Regions from separate parts of the Exiguobacterium sp. s194 genome, predicted to be linked through region 3. Evidence: riboswitches for the same ligand, from Rfam matches in the RefSeq annotation. Region 3 holds a riboswitch; each other region holds the start of a gene.
What was found. Region 3 has a riboswitch for thiamine pyrophosphate ahead of thiT (energy-coupled thiamine transporter ThiT). Riboswitches for the same ligand answer to the same signal wherever they lie in the genome.
Positions count from the first base shown of each region.

Region 1: it holds a riboswitch for thiamine pyrophosphate, as region 3 does, so the genes downstream of both, KNP85_RS07650 (YkoF family thiamine/hydroxymethylpyrimidine-binding protein) here and thiT (energy-coupled thiamine transporter ThiT) in region 3, are expected to answer to the same signal.
Region 2: it holds a riboswitch for thiamine pyrophosphate, as region 3 does, so the genes downstream of both, tenA (thiaminase II) here and thiT (energy-coupled thiamine transporter ThiT) in region 3, are expected to answer to the same signal.
Region 4: it holds a riboswitch for thiamine pyrophosphate, as region 3 does, so the genes downstream of both, thiW (energy coupling factor transporter S component ThiW) here and thiT (energy-coupled thiamine transporter ThiT) in region 3, are expected to answer to the same signal.

Region 1 is NZ_JACSLT010000005.1:118,634-122,468, reverse strand. Features, by position in the region: gene KNP85_RS07660 (ABC transporter ATP-binding protein) at 1-532, opposite strand, end outside; gene KNP85_RS07655 (ECF transporter S component) at 525-1,100, opposite strand; gene KNP85_RS07650 (YkoF family thiamine/hydroxymethylpyrimidine-binding protein) at 1,093-1,686, opposite strand; TPP riboswitch at 1,768-1,868, opposite strand; gene KNP85_RS07645 (GTP-binding protein) at 1,930-3,123, opposite strand; gene KNP85_RS07640 (hypothetical protein) at 3,226-3,489, opposite strand; gene KNP85_RS07635 (SMP-30/gluconolactonase/LRE family protein) at 3,502-3,835, opposite strand, start outside.
Region 2 is NZ_JACSLT010000009.1:77,464-81,298, reverse strand. Features, by position in the region: gene pelG (exopolysaccharide Pel transporter PelG) at 1-1,222, shown strand, start outside; TPP riboswitch at 1,284-1,388, shown strand; gene tenA (thiaminase II) at 1,470-2,144, shown strand; gene thiM (hydroxyethylthiazole kinase) at 2,141-2,929, shown strand; gene thiD (bifunctional hydroxymethylpyrimidine kinase/phosphomethylpyrimidine kinase) at 2,929-3,765, shown strand; gene thiE (thiamine phosphate synthase) at 3,737-3,835, shown strand, end outside.
Region 3 is NZ_JACSLT010000001.1:275,713-279,547, reverse strand. Features, by position in the region: gene rsgA (ribosome small subunit-dependent GTPase A) at 1-804, shown strand, start outside; gene rpe (ribulose-phosphate 3-epimerase) at 806-1,462, shown strand; TPP riboswitch at 1,482-1,582, shown strand; gene thiT (energy-coupled thiamine transporter ThiT) at 1,659-2,231, shown strand; gene KNP85_RS01430 (thiamine diphosphokinase) at 2,231-2,818, shown strand; gene rpmB (50S ribosomal protein L28) at 2,877-3,065, opposite strand; gene KNP85_RS01420 (Asp23/Gls24 family envelope stress response protein) at 3,319-3,681, shown strand; gene KNP85_RS01415 (DAK2 domain-containing protein) at 3,704-3,835, shown strand, end outside.
Region 4 is NZ_JACSLT010000009.1:122,273-126,107, forward strand. Features, by position in the region: gene KNP85_RS12325 (hypothetical protein) at 1-178, shown strand, start outside; gene KNP85_RS12330 (aminoglycoside phosphotransferase family protein) at 180-1,148, opposite strand; gene KNP85_RS12335 (hypothetical protein) at 1,191-1,511, shown strand; TPP riboswitch at 1,536-1,634, shown strand; gene thiW (energy coupling factor transporter S component ThiW) at 1,699-2,187, shown strand; gene KNP85_RS12345 (hypothetical protein) at 2,251-2,517, shown strand; gene KNP85_RS12350 (GNAT family N-acetyltransferase) at 2,512-2,991, opposite strand; gene KNP85_RS12355 (YcxB family protein) at 2,973-3,473, opposite strand; gene KNP85_RS12360 (VOC family protein) at 3,567-3,835, shown strand, end outside.

The sequences.
Region 1 (3,835 bases), on a different contig from region 3:
GGGTTGATGTCTCGGGATCAAGGTGCGCGAGCGGCTCATCGAGCAGTAGCCATTCCGGCTTCCCGATCAAAGCACAGGCGACAGCGATTTGTTGCTTTTCACCACCTGACAGGTCATGAATGACTCGGTCACGATAATCGGTCAACTGCAATTCCGCTAAAATCTTGGCCACACGCGCCATCATCTCGTCCCTCGCCACGGCAAAATTTTCGAGTGTGAAAATCAATTCCTCCTCGACCGTCTGCATGACGAACTGACTGTCAGGATCTTGAAACACCGTTCCGACACGACGATTCACCTCACCAGCTGCATACGTATCATAAGAGCGGTCAAACAAGTGTAATTTGCCTGTCACGATGCCATCGCAGTTATCCGGATACAGACGATTCAACAAAGAGAACAATGTCGATTTTCCCGACCCGCTCGCCCCCGTGATGAGTGTCCTCCCAGCCGTTAATTGAAGCGTGATATCCGTCAATACTTCGCGCTGTTTTTCCGGATAGCGGAATGACAGCTGTTCTGCCTCAACCATGCACACGTCCCTGACGCGCGATGGCATACCCTTCGAGCGCACCCGTCCGAAGCAACAAGTCGCTTAAAATCTTACCTCCCAGACCGGCAATGAGCATCCCGCTCGTCGCTCGTAACGCGAACATCGTCGCCACGTATGTCGGACTGAGGGCAGCGAGTCCACCCATGACGTACGTATACGCGAAACTAGTCGCAGCTGCACCAAATCCGGCCAGCATGAGCACCCAAAGGTCATATCGCTTGTAGCTCGTGACCGCAAACGCTGCTTCAGCACCAAGTCCTTGAATGATCCCGACTAAAATAATACGAGGTCCAATCGCGTTACCAATCATCATCTCAATCGTCGCCGCAAGCACTTCGGACAAGAATGCGGCGCCAGGTCGGCGGATGATATAAGCCGCAATAATCGAGACGATGAACCAAATCCCAAAAATCCATTCGTACGCGATCGGTCCAATCAAGCCAGCCCATAGATTCCCGACATGGACGAACGCCAAATAGACGACAGCGAACACGACCGATAAAATGGCCAACAAGACGATTTCTTTTAACTTCCACGACTTAAGCATGCTGTTGTCCCTCGTGTGACGGGCTGTTCACGCTGAACGTCACCGTCATGACGACGTGGCTCGTCTTCGCACGGACCCGGTCGAACGTCGCCTCGTAAAATGAAAACACCGGTTCGATGTCGCCGTGAATGCCCGAGGCGTAATGCATCGAGTCATTGAAGACGCCACGCTCTTTCGCAAAGGCAATTTCTTCGTAGATGATGTCCATATACTTCGCGTCCCCGAGCGGATAGAGGGCGAACTGGGAAGAGACGTACTGGGTCGATACCGGACCGTTCACAGGATCAGTCGTCACGTCGAGCAGGTTGTCTCCTGCCGTGTCGCCTGGGCAGCCGACCGAGAACGTCCCGCTCATCGACATATGTTCCCCGTTCTTCGACGCATGTGACAAGACGGCTTTGGCCACGTCGAACACATGCTCACTGCGTCCCCGGATGACCGTCGAGACGTCATCGGTATGCCGCCAAACGTTTTGCAAGTTCGTCTCTTTCAATGCCCCTTTGATGACACTCACAAAATCAGATGTCATTGGGCTCAGCGTAAAGCGGAATCCGACGATCGGACTCGTACCACATTGGTTGTTCATGTTCTATTCCCCCTTATTGTATGTACACAAAAAAGCCGCATCCATGAGAATGCGGCCACTCGTCCAATGTAATAATCCATTAGAAAAAGTGCCACACTTCCTCACGCCGGTATTACCCGGATCGAGTCATAAGGGATTGGAGCCATGCTCACATCTCAGCCGAAGCACCCCTAGTGTAGTCCAATGTATGCGGTTATCTATGCAACGAGAAGTATAGACGACCGCTCCGAATTTGTAAACGGTTTATGTGAAAGTCACGATACCGTTCCCCGGAAGCGTGTCCTGCAACGTCGTCCAATCGAGCGCCATCTCCTCATCCGTCAACAGACACGCGTCGAGTCCGGCCTCGATGACCGCACGCTCCATCCGCTGCCCGATCAAGACGAGCTCCGTCTGACGGTCCCCGTACGGCTCGACGTAGTCGGCGGCGAGCTCAGGTTCTGCCGTGAACATGAGACTCCGCTCTTCCTCCGGCAGCGTCGCGAGCCAACGTCCCGCGTGTTCGAGCGTCGATGCGTACCCCGCTTGCGAGAACAGGCAGGCGATGTCGTTCCGGGAGGCGATCCATAAGAAACCTTTGGCGCGGACGACTTGATCCGGGAACGCCTCGATCCAGGCGTGGAGCCGCTCCGGATGAAACGGACGGCGGCGGCGATAGACGAACGAACTGATGCCGTATTCCTCCGTCTCTGGTGTGTGTGTCTCGGCCTCTAGTTCTTGAATCCAGCCGGCGGCGTGCATCGCCTGCTCGAAATCGAAAAGATTGACGTCCAACAGCTCCGTCAACTCCACGTTCGCGTAAACTGACGTCAACAGTTTGGCGGTTGGATTGAGCGCCTTCAACAGCCCGGCCATCTCACCGAGTTCTGTCTCGGTCACGCGGTCCGCCTTGTTCAAGACGATGATGTCCGCGAACTCGATTTGGTCGACAAGCAGGTCGACGACCTCGCGGACGTCCGTCTCATCGATGGCCTGCTTCCGTTCATGAAGCGACTCGCCCGAGTTGAAATCTTTCAAGAACCGATACGCATCGACGACCGTCACCATCGCATCGATATAGACACGGCTCGTCAAGTCGATGCCAAGGGCGTCATCGGCGTATGTAAACGTTTGAGCGACCGGAATCGGTTCTGAGATGCCAGATGACTCGATGATAATCCCGTCGAGCTCACGGTCGTTCGTGATGTCCTGTACCGCTTCGAGCAGGTCCTCACGGAGCGTGCAACAGATGCAGCCGTTCGATAGCTCGACCAATTTTTCGTCCGTCCGCGAGAAACCGTTCTGCTCGATCAATCGTTCGTCGATGTTCAACTCGCTCATGTCGTTGACGATGACCGCATATTTCTTGCCGGACCGATTGTTCAACAGATGATTCATCAACGTCGTCTTGCCGCTCCCTAAATAACCGGACAGCACCGTGATTGGAATTCGTTTCATGTATCTTCACTCCTAAATCGTAATCATTACTCTTTAGATAATGACGGGTCACCTTTGTCTTGTCAAGAAAAAACACGCCCGTTCCCGGACGTGTTCCTTTCCCTATTCTTCCAACGCCTTGCGTTCCGCCTCGGAGCGGGGATACGTGTTCGCTTGCCACTCGGCCCGATAAATCGAATCGAGTTGCGTCAGACCGACCTCATCCTCATCCTTATCGGCATCGACACTCGGGGCCTCATCCCAGCGCGGATTCAAATACGTGTGGTCGTCTTCCTGGTTCGAATCCAATAGTTTTTGAATCCCGACCCGGGCCACTGCCGCGAGTGCCAAACCGATGCCTGCACGAACGAGCAATCGCTTCACCATCTCTTTACCTCCTTATCGTCCAAACCGATAGAGCGGCATCCCTTTCACGTCTGTATCGATTTTAAAGACCGACCCCGCGTCCGGATGGGCTTTGAGTGCCTCGTCATCCATTCCTTCACGAGCCGTCGTGATGGCGAGTTGGTTCAAGTCGTCACCGACGAAACAGCACGATGTGACGTTCGGGGCCGGCACGAGCACCTCGAGCACTTTTTCACCCGTCTCCGGGTTCCAGCGCGAGACGCGGCCGCCGGCGAAGTGTGCAATCCATAAGAACCCTTCCTCATCGGACGTCATGCCGTCCGGGAATCCTTCCTCGACGGTGAAATCGATGATGGCCTCCCCTTCG
Region 2 (3,835 bases), on a different contig from region 3:
CTTGTTCAGTTTTCAACAGCTCGTCGTCACCCGATACGTGGCGGACTTGTTTTATGAGAAGAAGGCACATGAGATTTTCCCGGTGTTCACCGGGATGCTCAAAGTGACGATTCTCGCGGCAAGCTTGCTGTATAGTATCTTTTGGCTATTGTCGCCGCTCGATTTTCTGTACAAACTGACGTTGTTCGTTTTATTCATGACGATTAACGTCATCTGGGTCATGTTCTTGTTTTTAAGTGCCGCCAAGTATTATCAAGCGGTGGCCTATAGCTTCCTGCTCGGCGGACTTATCTCGGTCGGGAGCGTCTATGCGATTAGCCGTCTCATGGTCGACCCGTCGAGTCTCGAGCTGTTGCTCGGTTTCACGGTCGGGATGATTGTGACGTTGTTCGGGTTGTTCTTCGCGATGCTCCGGACGTTCCCGCTCCGTTACGCGGTGAAAGAGTTCTCGTACTTCAAGTACTTCGACCGCTATCCAGACTTGTTCGCCATCGGCGTGTTGTACGTGCTCGGGATTTGGGTCACGAATTTCATCATCTGGTTCGGTGAAGGACGTGTGATCATCGCGGACTCGTTCTTGTTCAACCCGTATTATGACACGGCCATCTTTTGGTCCTACTTGACGATTATCCCGACGCAGCTCTTGTTCGTCGTCGCTGTCGAGACCCGGTTTTATGAGCGCTACCGTACGTTTTATGGATTGATCAACTACGGTGGGGCACTCCATCAAATCGAGAAGGCGAAACAGACGATGACGTCCGTATTGAAAAATGAGTTGATTCGACTCGCACGGAGCCAAGGCGTGGTGACGCTGTTCGCCATCCTAATGGCGGGCGTGTTCGTCAGTTGGATTGGTGTCCCGGATGAGATCGGTCAAATCTTTCGGATGACGACGCTCGCGGCGTTCGCGAATGCGATGATTCTCATCTTGACGTTGTTGTTGCTCTATTTCGAGGACCGGCGCGGGGCGTTGTTCGTCAACATCTCGTTCTTCACGTTGAACGCGTTGTTCACGTTACTGCTCTTGCCGCGCGGCATCGATTGGTACGGTGTCGGCTTTGCCGTCAGCACGACGATCACGTTCTTCTTGGCCGGCCTGCGTTTGATTTATTATATGGGCAAAGTTGATTATTACGTGTTCGCCGCCTCAAACCGGCGCAAGCTCGGCACCGAGCGGTTCTCGCAAATGGGGACGTTGTTGAACCGGCGATTCTCACGATAAAGGGTTTTCAGTACGGAGAAAGACTGATATGATGTGGTCGTAGATGACCGAATTTCATAATGTTTACCACTAGGGGAGTCGCGTGACGCGGCTGAGATGGACGAGGTCCAGACCCTTTGAACCTGATCTAGTTCACGCTAGCGTAGGGAAGTGGGCGAACCGATTGTTTTCGTACACTTTGTGTAAATCCGACGCCGCTTCCGTTATGGAAGGCGGCGTCTTTTTTGATTACAAAGGAGGAGAAAACATGACATTCACCGCACATTTACGACAAGAGGCCGATGCCTTGTTTCAAGCCAGCTTTGACCATCCGTTCGTCCGCGAGCTCGGAACGGGTGAACTCGACGAGGCGAAGTTTCGGCATTACGTCATGCAAGACTCGTATTATTTGAATCAGTTCTCGAAAGTACAGGCGAAAGGCGCGACACTCGCCCCGAACATGGAAGTAGCGAGCCGCTTTTTGACGCACGCGCTCCATACCATCGAAGCAGAGCATGCGCTGCATCGTGAGTTTTTCACCTTGCTCAACGTGACGGAGGCGGAGTGGGCGACGTTTGAGCCGGCCCCGACGGCTTACGCCTATGCGCTCCATATGCAACATGCCGGTCCAACGCTCGGTGACGTGCTCGCAGCAATTTTGCCGTGCTATTGGGTTTATTACGAGATTGGCGAACGCATGAAAGACACGACACCCGACCACCCGATTTATGCGACGTGGATTGCGACGTACGGGTCGGAATGGTTCCGCGACCTCGTCGAGGAACAGATTGAACGGCTCGACGTGCTCGCTGGGCAGGCGACGGCGGAAGAACGGGTCCGGTATCAACAGCTGTTCTTGAAGAGTTGTTATTACGAGCATGCGTTTTGGGAGATGGCGTGGACGCTCGAGTCGTGGGATTTACCGGCGGGGGTGACACGATGAAGCGCGACTTATGGGACAAAGTCAGAGCCGAACGGCCACTCATCCACAACATCACGAATATCGTCGTCGCCAACTTTTCAGCGAACGGGTTGCTCGCCATCGGGGCGGCCCCGGTCATGGCGTCCGCGGTCGAAGAAGTGGCCGAGATGGCGTCTTTAAGCGATGCGCTCGTGCTCAATATCGGTACACTCGATGCAATGACGGAACGTACGATGATTCGAGCCGGACAGGCGGCGAATCAAGCAGGTAGTCCGATCGTCTTCGATCCGGTTGGTGTCGGGGCGACCTCATTTCGGCGCGACGTCGCCCAGGCGATTCTGCAATCTGTCCGTGTGACGGTCATCCGTGGGAATGCCGGAGAAATCGCGACATTGATTGGTCTCGACGCGGCGGCGCGCGGCGTTGACGCTGGGGAAACGCGGGATGATTTGAATCACATCGCGCGTGAAGCGGCTAAGCGCTACAACTGTGTCGTTGCCGTGACCGGAGAGACGGATATCGTCAGTGACGGGGACGTGACGATTGAAATTAAAGGCGGCACTGGCGCGATGGCCCGGACGACAGGGACCGGTTGTTTACTGAGTGCGGTCGTCGGTGCGTTCCTTGCGGTCGAACGGGATGCGGTTACGGCCACGGCGACAGCGCTAGCCGGTTATGCCCGGTGCGGGGAACTCGCTACCGCTTTGGCCGACGGGCCGGGTGACTTCCCCGTTCACTTCTTGAATGAGCTCGGCAAGATGACGGCGGTCGAGTTGCCGAGTGACCGCATCGAGGTGGTGTCATGATACGGCAGCAAGTGTTGACGATTGCCGGTTCGGATTCGGGCGGTGGCGCTGGCATTCAAGCTGATTTGAAGACGTTTCAGGAGCTCGGTGTGTTCGGCACGAGCGTCTTGACGGCCGTCACGGCCCAAAACACGCGTGGGGTGCATGGGGTCGAGGCGGTGTCACCGGAACTCGTGACGCAACAACTCGATGCAATCGGTTCAGACTTTACGATTGCGGCGTGCAAGACCGGGATGTTGTTCGATGCGGCGCGCATCGAGGTGGTCGCTGATGGGGTGCGGCGTCACACATTCAATCGGCTCGTCGTTGACCCGGTCATGATTGCAAAAGGCGGGGCCTCGTTGCTTCAGGATTCGTCGGTCCAGGCGCTCAAGACATCCCTCTTGCCGCTCGCGACCGTCGTCACGCCGAACGTGCCGGAAGCGGAAGTGTTGACGGGGATGACGATTCGGACGTTTGAAGACAGCATCGAAGCAGCAGAACGGATGTTAGCGTACGGTGTCCGTGCCGTTATTTTAAAAGGGGGACATCTCGATGGCGCAACTGCGGACGATTTGGTCATGACGGCGTCAGAGGCGTTCCTCCTGTCGGCCCCGCGCATCCAGACGAGTGACACGCATGGCACCGGTTGTACGTTCTCGGCAGCGCTCACGGCGGAACTGGCCAAAGGCCATTCTATCCTCGAGGCGACGGTGACCGCCAAGCGATTCATTCAAAGCGCGATCACGCATGGACTCGATATCGGTGCCGGACATGGACCGACGAATCACTGGGCGTATGCGACACATGGAGAGGCAGGTGTGACGCTTGAATCCATCACAACGAACCATCGCTGAGCAGTTGCGGCTTTATTTTATTTGCGGAACCGCAAACGCGGAAGACATGCTCCAGACGGTGGAAACGGCA
Region 3 (3,835 bases):
CGCGGCAATTTCCGCAACCGGAACATCTCGCCGGTCGTCGGCGACGATGTCGATATTCAAGACCAAGGGGACGGCACAGGCTATATCTTGGCCGTCGATGAGCGGTCGAACCATCTCGTCCGCCCGCCGATCGCTAACATCGATCAAGCGTTCTTGCTGTTCTCGGTCAAGGAACCGGCATTCTCGTTCCATCTGCTCGACCGTTTCCTCGTCTTAATCGAATCGAAGCAAGTCCATCCGATTATTGTCTTAACGAAAATGGACTTGTTGACGGAGTCGGAACTCGAAACGATTCAAGCGGCAGCGGCCTTATATCGGTCAATCGGCTATGAGGTCATCGAGACGTCGACGGAGACCGGGTCGGGGATTGAACAAATTCGTGGGTCGTTTAAAGAGAAGACGAGCGTGTTTGCCGGACAGACCGGAGTCGGCAAGAGTTCGCTCTTGAACGCGGTCGCGCCGGAACTAGAACTCGCGACCGGGAAAATCTCGAAGTCGCTCGGCCGAGGCAAGCACACGACGCGTCACGTCACGCTCATCACGCTCGCTGACGGGCTCGTCGCTGACACGCCTGGTTTCTCAAGCCTCGAGTTCCCAGAAGAACTCGAAGTCGAGGAGATGCGCTGGTGCTTCCCTGAGTTCGTCGAGCGGCACGACGACTGTAAGTTCCGAGGCTGTGCCCATTTGAACGAACCGGGTTGTGCCGTCAAAGCGGCCGTCGAGGCGGGAGAAATCGCTTCCACCCGTTATGAGAATTATGTTACGTTTATGGCAGAGTTAAACGATAGACAACGGAGGTACTGACATGATTAAAATTGCACCCTCGATTTTAGCGGCGGACTTCGCCAACCTAGAGGCAGAAGTGAAGGCGGTCCAAGAGGCCGGCGCGGATTATATCCATTTTGACGTCATGGACGGTCAATTCGTCCCGAACATCTCGATCGGTCTCCCGGTGCTCGCGAGCTTACGGAAGAAGTCGGACATGGTGTTAGACGTCCACTTGATGATCGACCAACCGGAGCGCTTCGTCGAAGACTTCATCAAGGCGGGAGCGGACATCGTCACCGTCCACGTCGAAGCGACGAACCATTTGCATCGCGTGCTTCAACAAATTAAGGCGGCCGGAGCCAAGTGTGGCGTCGTTCTCAACCCGCATACGCCGCTGTCATTGATTGAACACGTGCTCGGTGACGTCGACATGGTACTTCTCATGACGGTGAACCCTGGCTTTGGGGGTCAGAAGTTCATCGAATCGGTCGTGCCGAAAATCGCGGCGTTGAACGAGATGCGCCAAGCGCGCCGTCTCGACTTTGAAATCGAGATTGACGGCGGCGTCAACGCGGAGACTGCGAAATTATGTATCGATGCCGGTGCTGACGTGCTCGTGGCCGGCTCGGCCATCTATAACGAGCCGAGCTATAAAGATGCAATCGATAGCATTCGCAACGCATCTCGTGTATAATCGTCCATAGAACAACAAATATTGTCGCAAGGGGTGTCACATTCTGTGGCTGAGAGGCATACGCTAACCCTTTGAACCTGTTCCGTTCACACGGACGTAGGGATGTGGCGAAAATGCACGTTGCTACTCGATAGCAGCATGGCGTTTACGTCATGCTGCTTTTTGTCGTTCGCTCATATTTTAAGGAGGGAAATAGATGAAACAACGTTTAAAATTACAGGCGCTCATTGAAATCTCATTGTTCGCCGCACTCGGTTTGATTTTTGATTTGCTCATCCCGTTCCGGATGCCGCAAGGCGGGTCAATCAGCTTGGCGATGTTGCCGATTTTCGTCATGGCGTATCGTCACGGTTTGAAAGGCGGACTTGCGACCGGTGCACTTGTCGGAACGCTGCAACTGCTGTTCGGGGCCTATATCTTCACGCCTGTCCAGTTCCTGCTCGACTACACGTTCGCTTACGGTGTCGTCGGGATGGCGGGACTGTTTGCTGGTCAAGTGAAACGAGCCGCCAAGGATGAGGCGAAAAAGACGCTCGTCGTTTATTTGGTGCTCGGCGCGCTCCTCGGTTCACTGCTTCGTTACGGCGCCCACGTCTTGTCGGGGATCGTCTTCTTCGCCGAATACGCGGAAGGTCCGGTCGTCGCCTACTCGTTCGCCTATAACATGACGTACATGCTCCCGTCCTTCCTCGTGTCGGCCGTCGTCCTCGTCCTCTTGTTCGTCTCGGCGCCGCGCTTCGCGACGCTCGCGACCCGGGACGTCCGCTAATGCGGGTGTTGATTGTGGCGGCCAGCCCGGAACCAATCTCGGGACTCCCGCGTGACGTCGATTACATCATCGGCGTCGATGGGGGGTACGAGACACTGTTGAACCACGGGCTGAACCCAGATCTCGTCGTCGGCGATTTCGACTCCTTCACGGGCGAAGTGCCGATCGACGCCGTCCGCTATCCATCTGAGAAAGATGTGACCGACCTCGAGATCGCTCTCGAGGCGGCACGGGGGCATGGCGCGACGGAGATGATTGTCTACGGTGCGCTCGGCGGCCGGCTCGATATGACGCTCAGCAATATCGGTCTGCTCGAGGCGTATCCGGAGATGCGTCTCGTCACGGCAGGGCAGACGGTACGACTCGTCGGGTCGGGACGCTATGAACTCCCGCGTCAAGACGGTCACTATTTGTCGCTCATCCCATGGAAGCAGGCGAACGTGACCATCCGCGGCGTCAAATATCCGCTCGACCGTCACGATGTCGTCAGCCATGAGGCGCTCACCATCTCGAACGAATGGGACGATGAAGCGGCGGATTTGATCGTGCACGAAGGCATGGTGCTCGTGCTGTATGTCAAAAAATGAACACAAAAAAATCCCATCGGCGAATGCCGCTGGGATTTATTTCGTTCGTGTATAAAAATTATACGCGTTCAACGAGACCTGATTTAAGAGCGCGAGCTGAAACCCAAACTCGTTTAGGTTTACCGTCAACGAGAATACGAACTTTTTGTACGTTTACACCCCAAGTGCGTTTTGTCTTGTTGAGTGCGTGCGAACGGTTGTTACCTGATTTAGGTGATTTACCTGTTACGTAGCATTTACGTGCCATGCGTTTCCCCTCCTTTTTTATGTGGGTTCGTCCTAATAGACACTCGTTTATATTAGCACGGGTTTTTTCACGATGCAACTAGAAAATCATAGGATGACAAGAAAAAAACTTGACATTACTGGAAAGGATTTTAATAATGAATGAGGGTTACGGCTATAATTGACCGAGTTTATGGAGCAGGTTCTTTTAATAACTAGGTACTTATTGTAGAATGTAGTGAAGGAATCATTCCGAATAAAGGAGGCTACTCCATATGGCAATTGAAATGAAGACAACATATGGCAATATTGACATCACGAACGACGTGGTCGCGACACTCGCAGGCGGTGCGGCGATGGAATGTTTCGGCGTTGTGGGAATGGCGTCTCAAGCTCAATTGAAAGACGGGATCGCAGAACTATTGAAACGTGAAAACTACGCCCGAGGCGTGGTCGTACGTCAAGATGGAGAAGACGTACATATCGACATGCACATCATTGTAAGCTACGGGACGAAAGTGTCGGAAGTCGCATACAACGTGCAAAGCCGTGTAAAATACACGCTCGGTGAAACTTTAGGATTAAACGTTTCGTCGGTAAACATATTCGTACAAGGCGTTCGTCTGACGAATGACTGACGAGAACGAAGGAGGATTTGGTGTGGGTTTAAAACGTTTAGATGGATTGGTGTTCGCGAACATGGTCGCGAACGGTGCAGCCAACTTGAGCCAGAATGCGGATTATGTAGATTCGCTTAACGTCTTCCCGGTGCCGGACGGCGACACGGGGACG
Region 4 (3,835 bases), on a different contig from region 3:
CATCATCGCTGGGAACGGGGTCAAGGAAGTGAAGGCCGATTTAATCGTCTTTGAAGTCGAGGGCGGTTACGCCATCGTCTACGACCAAGACGGTGAAATCTTCAAAGGGCCGGAGTCGATTGCCCCGCTGTTTTGGAACGAGACGGATTACGAAACCTTACTTCAGAAGTATGAATGACTTATCGGACACTTCGTTTCAAGTCCCGGTACTCGAGTAACAAGTTGAGCCATTGCGCCGGCTTATCGCTCGACTCAGCTACATCGTACCGGTATCTCGTCACATACACATGCCACGACAAGGCACGATAGACGCAACCGAGCTCCTCGGCGATCAGTAGATGACGCCAAAGTACGTCCTTGGGTGCGACGCCGCTCCACGCTTCCAAGTAAACCGTACGCATCGTTTGAATCTGTTTATACCAGGCAACCTCGTCTTCTTCCGGCAATAAGTCGTACAGCGCGTTCCAAAACACGCGCACGCTGAAAAACGGATGCGTGACGGTCGCGTCGCCCCAGTCGAGGATACACAAATCATTCGTCCGTTCCCGCCAGAAGATGTTGCCGCCGTGCAAATCACCGTACTCAAGACTCATCGGCATCCCGGTCGCCAGCTCATCGCACATGGCAATCAATTCATCTTGAAGCGCGAGCACGGCCTCGGCTTTGTATTGCTCGAGCCCGGCGCAGAGCTCAGGTAAATACGTGCGAATTTCGCCCTTCAACTTGGCCGGTCGGCGGTCCGGGATGCCGTAAGACAAGTAGGTCTCGATCTGGTCGATCTCCTGTCGCTGCAGCTGTGCGTATTGACGCAACGCCGCTTCGTATCGACTCACGTCCGGTCGTTCACGTAACGCGTCTCCGCCGATGTCTCGCATGAGCAACCAGTTCCGGGCTGAATCGATGGCGATGACGTCAGGCACGAAATCAGGATACCGCTCGGCAAGAAACGCCGACAATCCGGCCTCGCCGCGGCTGATATCGGTCACCGCTTTGGCGTAGTAACGTTCCTCATTGAGCGCGCCAACAAGCAAGTACGTCAAATCGGTATCTTTGATCACGTGCCACCTCGCATTCGGCACGTTTGCCTCAATCCATCGTTCGAACCGTTCACGAAACGATCGGTCACGCCATGGGATTGCCTGTCTCATCCTGTTCACCCTTTCTTTCATCATCTCCTAGGAGGAAACGATATGGACGTTGTATATTACTCATACCCGGTCGATGCCATCTTGTATATGTACTTAGGGGCGACGGCCGTCGTCAGTCTCACCATCGGGCTGCTCGTTTGGCGTCTGTTCAAGCGCCGAGCTGTCGGCTTTTGGACAACGCTCGTTCTCAGCTTTGTCGGGCTGTCGCTCTCGCTCGTCTGGTTTCAAAACGCGTCCGTCGCCGTGTTCATGGGGACACTCCCGTGGCTGATCAATCTCGTCTTCTCCCTTTTGTTGTACGGCCTATTCATCGGCATCATCTATGTCACGTTCCGACCACGAAAGCTCGACCGCGTCAAATGACGGTATGCTATACTCATGTTAATAAACGACCACTAGGGGAGCCTTCGGGCTGAGACGGCATGCGCCGGACCCTTCGAACCTGATCTGGCTCATACCAGCGTAGGGAAGTGGTGTGGGATTCGTCTGTCTTTCCACGCCACTTTTCCACTTGGAGAAGTGGCGTTTTCATTTTGAAAGGAGACTATCTATGCGTATTCAACAACTCACTTGGATGGCGATGCTCGTCGCCATCGCCGTCATCGGTTCCCTGTTCATCTCGATTCCGACCGGTGTCGCCCGTGCCTATCCGATTCAACATATGGTGAACGTCATCGCCGCCGTCACCGTCGGACCGATCGGGGCCGTTCTCGTCGCGTTCGTGACCGGACTCGTCCGTGTCATGACCGGTACTGGGTCGCTCCTCGCGTTCCCTGGTGGCATGATTGGCGCACTGCTCGCCGGTATCTTTTATATGAGGACGAACCGCGTAGCCTTCGCCGCATTTGGTGAAGTCATCGGGACCGGCCTCATCGCTTCGCTCGTCGCCGTCCCGTACGCCAAGGTGTTGATGGGGACCGAGTTCGGGGCGCTGTTCTTCTTCCCGGCCTTCCTTGCCTCGAGCGTGACTGGGTCCGTGCTCGGCTGGATCGTCTTGGCTCGGGTCAAGCAATTGCGACCGCTCACGGCGAAGCGATAAGTACTTCCCTCCCACTGATATTAAATGGTAAAATCAGGATATCAAATATTAGGAGGTCATTTCTTGAATCGATTGACGCTATTACTGGCTGCCACCGCTTGCCTGTTCATGTCCGGTCTCTTGTACACGCTTGAACGCATCGCCACGTTCACCCGCTGGAATGCTCAAATTGCGACGGGCACGTTCTCCAGCGAGCCGATGTTCGTCGATGTGCTGCTCCAAAACGTGTTCATCTCGATTTTCGGAGTGGCTGCGATCGTTCTCTTTTTCAAAGCGGGCAGTGCTGTTCAAGGCTCAACGACGACGAAAACAGGGACGGCCGACTTATGACGGCTGTCCCTGTTTGACGTGATACACCCAAATCTCTTCCCCGTTCGCCTCATCAATCAGGCCACTGTCGACAAATCTCCCCTTCGCATAGAACCGTTTCGCCGGTTCGTTCATCGGATGCAGACTGAGGATGAGGTCATCGACATCGAAGCGTTCTTTCATCCACTGAATCGTAAGTTGTAAACATGTTGAACCGATGCCTTTCCCTTGCTCTGTCACATCGATCATAAATCGATCGAGCCAGATGTAACGCTCCACCTTGTTCTCGGCCCCAATCATCATGAAGCCGACGGAATGCTCATCGCGACAAAGCGCATAGCACTGCCACGCATATTTGACATCGGTTTCCATCTCGCGAAGCGATTCGGCGTTTGTTTCGATAAAGCGAGCTTGGTCAGAAGCGACGGTCAAGGCGACAACAGCCTCCCGGTTCGTGTCATCGACAAGTTGAATCGTCAGCGTATCGGCAGCCATCGGCGCACCTCTTCCATGTCCAGTCCGCGCTTCGGCAAAATATAGGCGCTGACCGAGGAGTTGTATAGATACACATAATCGTCCTCCTCGACGACTTCCTTGATTCCTGCCCATGACACACGCGTCTCGCCGAACTCATTTAAATCGCGCAGACCAGTCTCCTCCAAATCCATCGTGTGGGGGCCAATCATGCCTTCGTTGCTGCGCTCGTCGATGAGACGCCGCGTCTGCTTCCGGACATGCCGTTCAAAGTATTTCGGATAATACAGGAACCAAAGAATACTCGCGACCCCGTATATGCCATATAGCCACCAGTCCGTCTCTTGGAGCCACGTCGCCAGCACGAAAGCAGCGCCTAAAAAGATAAGTGGTCCGATGATTCGCTGTAAGAGGATCATCCGCTTTCCTGTTTTCGAACGTTTAATATGGCTCAAGTTGAACCGGATATAGTCGTCTTCTGTCAATTCGTATTGGATTTTCATCATCATTCCCTCCTCGGTGTCCTATACGTCTCGTATGAAGAAAAGTTCCGTTCAGGACGTTGATTGGATAAACTAAAAGAAAGGAGTGACATCATGAAACAAATCCATCACATCTGTATTCAAACACCCGACTATGAGGCGTCCAAACAATTTTATGAGGCGCTCGGCTTCGAACTCGTCCAAGAGTCACCTGACTTTCATACGCGCGCGTACAACAGCTGGCTCAAACTTGGCGATTTCTATATCGAGCTTCAAACGGCAAAAGTCGACGAGACGTTGTCGCCTTATTCAAAGCACGTGGCCGGCCCGGTCCACTTCGCGCTTTATGTCGATGACCTCGAAACAGAAGTGCGGCGCCTCGA